DNA from 3 places in the Duganella sp. CY15W genome. Region 2 is predicted to be linked to each of the others. Evidence: riboswitches for the same ligand, from Rfam matches in the RefSeq annotation. Region 2 holds a riboswitch; each other region holds the start of a gene.
What was found. Region 2 has a riboswitch for cobalamin ahead of GTP58_RS30595 (TonB-dependent receptor domain-containing protein). Riboswitches for the same ligand answer to the same signal wherever they lie in the genome.
Positions count from the first base shown of each region.

Region 1: linked by a shared signal. The riboswitch ahead of cobW (cobalamin biosynthesis protein CobW) and the one ahead of GTP58_RS30595 (TonB-dependent receptor domain-containing protein) in region 2 are both predicted to bind cobalamin.
Region 3: linked by a shared signal. The riboswitch ahead of GTP58_RS01275 (MotA/TolQ/ExbB proton channel family protein) and the one ahead of GTP58_RS30595 (TonB-dependent receptor domain-containing protein) in region 2 are both predicted to bind cobalamin.

Region 1 is NZ_WWCQ01000001.1:1,400,764-1,403,020, reverse strand. It holds gene cobN (cobaltochelatase subunit CobN) at 1-191, opposite strand, end outside; gene cobW (cobalamin biosynthesis protein CobW) at 213-1,262, opposite strand; cobalamin riboswitch at 1,370-1,603, opposite strand; cobalamin riboswitch at 1,696-1,914, shown strand; gene GTP58_RS06525 (TonB-dependent siderophore receptor) at 2,079-2,257, shown strand, end outside.
Region 2 is NZ_WWCQ01000010.1:1,347-3,603, reverse strand. It holds gene GTP58_RS30595 (TonB-dependent receptor domain-containing protein) at 1-811, opposite strand, end outside; cobalamin riboswitch at 882-1,101, opposite strand; gene GTP58_RS30590 (histidine phosphatase family protein) at 1,106-1,624, opposite strand; gene GTP58_RS30585 (adenosylcobinamide-GDP ribazoletransferase) at 1,621-2,257, opposite strand, start outside.
Region 3 is NZ_WWCQ01000001.1:267,757-270,013, reverse strand. It holds gene GTP58_RS01285 (cobaltochelatase subunit CobN) at 1-347, opposite strand, end outside; gene GTP58_RS01280 (DUF2149 domain-containing protein) at 334-669, opposite strand; gene GTP58_RS01275 (MotA/TolQ/ExbB proton channel family protein) at 671-1,267, opposite strand; cobalamin riboswitch at 1,434-1,655, opposite strand; gene cueR (Cu(I)-responsive transcriptional regulator) at 1,708-2,094, opposite strand; gene GTP58_RS01265 (cation-translocating P-type ATPase) at 2,091-2,257, opposite strand, start outside.

The sequences.
Region 1 (2,257 bases), on a different contig from region 2:
AGCCACATCAGGTTGGCCAGGCGGATACTGGGAAAGCTGGCATCCAGCCCGGATGCCACATCCGACAGCAGCGACAGCGTGGTGTCGGCGGCGCTGAGGATGACGATATCACCCGGTGTCTGCTCAACGCGCACGACACCAAGACCGTCATCCTCGACGTGTCCACCAGGCCGGGCCGAAAGAAGATGCATGGCTGCTTACTGCGCTATGCTTCAGGCCAGCAGGGCTGCGGAGATTTCCTGCTGCAGCGCCGGGCCATCCAGATGGTCGCCGATCAGCACGATGCGCGTGGCGCGTACCTCGTCGCCACGCCAGGCGCGATCGAAGTAGCTGTCGAAACGCTGGCCCACGCCCTGCACCACCAGACGCATGGCGGCGCCGGGCAAGGCGACAAAGCCTTTGGCACGGTAGATTTCATGGTGTTCCACCAGACTGGTCAGCACGGCCAGCAGCTTGTTGCGGTCGCTCACTTCCAGCGTCACCGAGACGGAATCAAACGCGTCGTGATCGTGGTCCTCCTCTTCGTCGTGGTGGGTCTTGCGCTCGTCGATTACATCTTCCACCGCGCGCTCCAGGCCCAGCAGGACGTCCAGCGCGAGGCGGCCATGCTGGGCATGCACCAGCTTGACACCGGCCGGGGTCTCGGCACGGACCGTCGCTTCCACGGCAGCCAGGGTAGCGGCATCCATGCCGTCGGTCTTGTTCACCACCACCAGGTCGGCAGTAGCTAGCTGGTCTTCAAACAGTTCCGCCAGCGGCGACTCGTGATCCAGGTTGTCGTCCGCGCGGCGCTGCACGTCCACCGCATCCGGATCGTCGGCGAAGCGGCCTGCCGCCACCGCTGGCGCGTCGACCACGGTGATGACCGAATCCACGGTGAAGGCATTGCGCAGCGCCGGCCACTGGAACGCCTGCACCAGCGGCTTCGGCAGGGCCAGGCCGGAAGTCTCGATCACCAGATGGTCGATCTGGTCGCGGCGCGCTGCCAGCTGCTCCATGACCGGCGCAAACTCTTCCTGCACGGTGCAGCACAGGCAGCCGTTGGCCAGTTCAAACAGCTGGCCATTTTCTTCGCCCTCCTCGTCACAACCGATGCCGCAACCGCGCAGCAATTCGCCGTCGATGCCGAGTTCACCGAACTCGTTGACGATGACGGCAATGCGGCGGCCCTGCGCGTTGGTCAGCAAATGACGCAGCAGCGTGGTTTTGCCGCTGCCCAGAAAGCCAGTCACAATGGTGGCAGGGATTTTGCGGGTTTGCATAGAAGTTCCTTGGCGAATAAATGAGATGGCGAAACGGATCAGCGGCACTCGTGGTGAGCCCTCACCGTCTTCCCCGACGATATTTGGGCATGTGACCGGCACGCATGCGTGCCGGCGTAGTCGTTGGCCGGTATCCGGGCTGGTGGACAAACCTCCATCGCCTTCCCAAGCGCGTGTTCGAAACGCTCAGTGGCCTAGATGGAAGCGGAATCAGCTGATTCATCCACTTACCGTTGCGGGGGCAGCGCAGGTTAGGCAGCGCTGATTGCGTGGCCCTCCTGCTTCCCGTTGAACTGCAGCGCTTGAACGACGCCGCGAGCACCAACGCGCGGATTATACCTGAGGCTGCAGGAATTCCCAGCGCCCGCCGTCGCCACCACTACTGCTTACGCCGCAAGGATCGTATGACAATGCTGCTATTCACATGTAGAATACGCGCCAATACGTGAATGGTGCCCTCCTGCTTGTCAGCTGGAGGGTGAAACGGGAAGCCGGTGACACGCGAGATTTTCATTTCGCGCCAGTCCGGCGCAGCCCCCGCTGCTGTAAGCCTGACGACCTTGATCAACCGCCACTGTGCCGCGCACGGGAAGGCAAGACCAGGGAAGGATGATGGCGAGCCAGAAGACCGGCCAGTCACGATGCACGGTAAAGCCCGGGGTGTGGCCTTGCCTGAGAGTTGTTCGTCGTTTTCCTTTTTATCGCTTCAGCAATCGCACATCGTGACTGTGCGCGCTGCCGTTCGCCGTGGGCGCGCGGCGCGCTGTGTCGTCCGTGGGCGTGCGCCTGGCATATCACCTATACAGAGATGCTTTCATGATCCTATCCCGCCCAGTCCACACCACTTCCCTGCGCCCTGTCGTTGCCGCCGTCGCCCTGCTGTGCGCCCACAGCGCCCTGGCCCAGCAGGCCGAATCCATGCCCACTGTGACCGTTCAAGCGGAAGCGCTGCACGAAGGGCTGGGACTGACCCGCCAGAACGCCACGGCCAGCCG
Region 2 (2,257 bases):
CAAACAGCGCCTTGCTGCGGACATCGTATGCTGACGCGCCGCTGTCGTACTGCGAATCCAGTTTGCTGTGCAAGAACAGTGCGCCGGCTTCGTAGCCGGGCGCCAGTTGCAGGCTGAATTGGCCGGAGACGTTTTCCTTGTCGTAGCCGTCGCGGTCAGGGTTGTACGAGCCGCTGGCCGGGCGGGTGGCCGAGAAGCCGTCGGATTTTTCCTTGCCGGCGCTGATCGCGTAGCTGAAGCTATGCTCACCGCCGGTGGCGCCGGACAGGGTGGCGTCGGCTTCGCGCGTCTTGTCGCTGCCGTAGCCTGCGAAGGCCGTCACGCTTGGCGTACCTTTGCCTTTTTTGGTGAAGATCTGGATGACGCCGCCGATGGCGTCGGCGCCGTACAGGGAGCTCAGTGGGCCGTAGACGATTTCGATATGGTCAATCGCGGTCAGCGGAATGGCGCTCCAGTTGGCGGCGCCGGTGGTCGAGGAACCGATACGCACACCGTCCACCAGCACGATATTGTGGTTGCTGTTGGCGCCACGGATGTAGACGCTGGACGCCGTACCTGCACCGCCGTTACGGGCGATCTCGATGCCGCGCTGGCGCTGCAGCAGGTCGATGATGGAGCCGGCGCCCGATTCCGAAATCTGCTCGGCGCTGATCGTGATGGTATCGCTGATGACGTTGGCCAGCGGTTGCGGGGTACGGGTGGCGGTGACAACCACGGTGCCATTGTTGACTGGTTCGGCGTGCGCGTAGCAGGCAGCCATGGCCAATGCCAGCGACGACAGCGCCGCAGGACGGGAGATACGAAGGGTCATGATGTTATTTCTGTTAGTAGCAACCGGCCGACGTCCCCGTTGGCCAATTGTGAACAGAAGCGAGGGGCAGCCCGCTTCCACCTGGTTTGGCCGGTATCCGGGCTAACAAGTGGAACCACCTTACCTTCCCATGCCTCGGCACAGTGGTTATAAGAGGTGATGTGTCGCGTACAGCGGCGACGCTTGCTTACCGTTGCGGGGGCAGCACACGTTGGCTTTTATGGCTTCGTGTTTCCCGTTTAACTGCAGGTCTGAACAGACATGCGGGCACCAAAACCCGCACATTATACGGGTTTAAAGGGTCAAAGTGGAGCCGTAGGGGATTTGATGGGCGCTTTGCGCGGCCTGTCGCGCCATCTCCGCAGGGGCAAGGCCGGCGTGGCACGCAGTGAGCAAACGGATGGCGCCGGCGTGGCAGATGACGATGGCCGACTGGCCTTGCAGCGCCGTGTGGAATGCGCTGATGCGCTGCGCCATCTGCAATACGCTCTCGCCGCCGCCAGGGCGGTAGTTGACCGTGTCGGCAGCCCAGGCGTCGATGGCCGCGCGGGGGATGGTGTCCCATGGCTGCATTTCCCAGTCGCCGAAATGCATCTCGGCCAGGCGGGCATCATAGTGTGGCGATGGCGTCAGGCGGGCGGCCAATTGGGCGCAGCGGCGCAGGGGGCTGGAGTAGATGGGCAGATCGCTGGGCAGCCGCAGCGTCGCCAGCGTTTGCTCCAGCTGCTCGGGCGCGACCGCCAGATCGGTACTGCCGTAGCAGATGCCTGGTGCGACCAGCGGCTGGGGATGGCGGACCAGTATCAGCGTCATCGGGTGAAGCTGGCCAGGACGCATAGATAGAACATCACTTCCGTCACCTGCTGCACCGCGCCCAGGCAATCGCCCGTGTAGCCGTCGATGCGGTGCACGCATTTACGGGCCAGCCAGAACGTCGCGATGGCCGTCGCCACCACGCCGCTGAACAGCGCAGATACTGGCAGCCAGTGCAGCGCACCGGCCGCCACGACAGGCAGGACAACGGTGAGTGCGGCGATCAGGAATTCGCGGTTGCTCATTTTCTGTGCAAGCGGCTTGGCCTTGCCTTCCGCGCGCGCGTAATCGAGACGCCAGATCAGCGAGGTCGCCATCAGGCGGGAAAGCGGATGGGCCACGAATAAGGCGCCAATCGCGGCCAGCGGCGGCAGCATGGACAGCGTCACCAGTTTCAGCGCCAGCATGCACAGCGTGCCGATCGCGCCGTAAGCGCCGATGCGCGAGTCCTTCATTATCTCCAGCACGCGCTCCTGCGTCATGCCGCCACCGAAGCCGTCGCACATATCGGCAAAGCCATCTTCATGGAAGGCGCCGGTGGCGTAGATGCCGGCTGCGGTGGAGATAACTACAGCAACTGGCGCTGGCAGGAAGTACGACGTCAATGCATAGGCGCCGCCAGTAATTGACGCC
Region 3 (2,257 bases), on a different contig from region 2:
ACCGCATACACCGGCTTGCGTGCTTTCTGCAATGCCTGCAATTCGCCACTCAGACCCGCTATCGCCTGACGGCCTTTGACATTGATGACCGCCACATCCGCGTTAGCCAGCGCACTGCGGTCGGCCGGCGTCAGGCTGTTGACCGGGATGATACGTACCGCGACGTTCAGCTCTTTCAACTCTGCCTGCAAACCGCGCACCGCCAGCACGGCGGGACGCGACTCGATATCGCCCAGCATCAGCGCCAGCGTGCGCGGCGACTGTGCCGAATGAACATGGCCGCCAACGACCAGCGACAGCAACGATAGCAACGACAGGGCCAGTGTCCACAGCTTATTCCGGAACATAGACCACCTTCCCGTCCGGCAGCTGATAGGCCGTACCCAGACGCTTGCCGGAACCCGACAACGGTTTGTCGCTCACTTTGCTGACCTTGATTTCAGCGCCCTTCTTGGTCAGCACCTCGACATGGCCGTCCGCCGATTTTTTGGCGATGGTGACTTCGGAGTTCGGGTCCAGCAAATCCATCATGTTCCAGGCCGAGAACAGCGCCAGCATCATCGCCACGATGAACACGATACTGGCATCAAACAGATTGGCGACGCCGGACAAGGGATCTTCGCCATGTTCGCCCAGCTTACTGTAGCGGTGCTTGTTCAGATAGCGCATCTCAGGCCTCCGCGCGGACCAGATGCGGCTTGGCGCCGTGCGATGCCAGCAGCGCTTCGGCGGCAAACGCAATCTCGGTCAGATCGCTGCGCAGCCAGTGCTCGCGCACCAGCGTCAGCACGTAGGCGCCCACGCTGCAGGCCAGGCCGACCACGGTGGCGGTGAACGCAGTAGTCATCGATTCCGCCATCTTCGGCAGATTGCCTTGCGCCAGACCGGCCAGCGAAATACCCATCGGGATCAGGGTGCCCATCAGGCCCAGCGCGGGGCCGACGCGCACCACGAAACGCACGCCATCCAGACGGCGCACGCCACTGGCATCGGCGCGCTGCACGATGCGTTCCAGGCGCGCATCCAGTGCAGGATCGCCTTCCTGCGCAGTCAGCACGGCAGACATCTCCTGCTTCGCAGTGGCGACCAGCATCCGCACGCCACGGCGGCGTTCCAGCCATTCGGCGCCAAAGCTGCCGAAGCAGAACAGCATATGCAGCACCAGCGCGGCAATGCCGAGCAAAACGGGGAGGTAAAGCACGTTGGAGATGGAGTACAGCAGCGTCTCGATCGCATGGATCGCCGCGTCAACAGGCAGAGTAAACATGGAGGTGTCCCGAAAAATCAGCGCGCAAAGATACGCCGGCGACGCATGCACAAGACATGGCCACCAGCCGGCACTGCCGCGGCGCGCTGTATAAATGCATAAAAATGAATGGACTACAGATGCAATCAGCTCACCTCCCCGTGAGCGGATTGAATAGAAGCGCCGATGGCGCATCCCCCTGTTTGGCCGGTATCCGGGCTGGCAAGCGAATCCGCCTGGCCTTCCCATGCACGAGGCACAGTGGCATATACGAGGCGGATAGTCGACGCGGGGACGACGCTTGTTTACCGTTGCGGGGGCAGCACAGGTTGGCCCTGGAGGGCTCCCTGTTTCCCGTTTAACTGCACCTCTGGACAGAGGCGCGAGCACCAAAACGTGGCGAGATTATACGCGAAGCGCCTGACGCGTCTCAAACCATTTACAGCACAGCAGACGGCGTTTCACTGCGCCAGGCTTTGCAGGATCGGGCAATCGGCGCGGTCGTCGCCGTGGCAGCAGCTGGCCAGCGATTGCAGCGTGTCGCGCATTTCGGTCAGTTCGGCGATGCGCTGATTGAGCGCATTGACATGCCCCAGCGCGATGGCTTTCACATCGGCGCTGGCGCGCGCCTTGTCCTGCCATAGCGACAGCAGGCCGGCGATCTGCTCCAGCGAAAAGCCCAGCGAGCGCGCACGCTTGACGAAGCGCAGCGTGTGCACATCGTTGTCGCCATAGATGCGGTAACCGGCGTCGGTGCGCTTGCCGGCCGGGATCAGGTTGATGCTCTCGTAGTAGCGGATCATTTTGGCGGAGACCCCGCTGGCAGTGGCGGCTTGTCCAATGTTCATGCTTGATTCTCCGGTTTCCAGCGGCGCAGCAGCAGCGCATTGCTGATGACACTGACGGAACTCAGCGCCATCGCGCCGCCTGCCACCATCGGGTTGAGCAGGCCGAAGGCCGCCAGCGGTATGCCGATCAGATTATAGATAAAGGCCCAGAACAGGTTCTGGC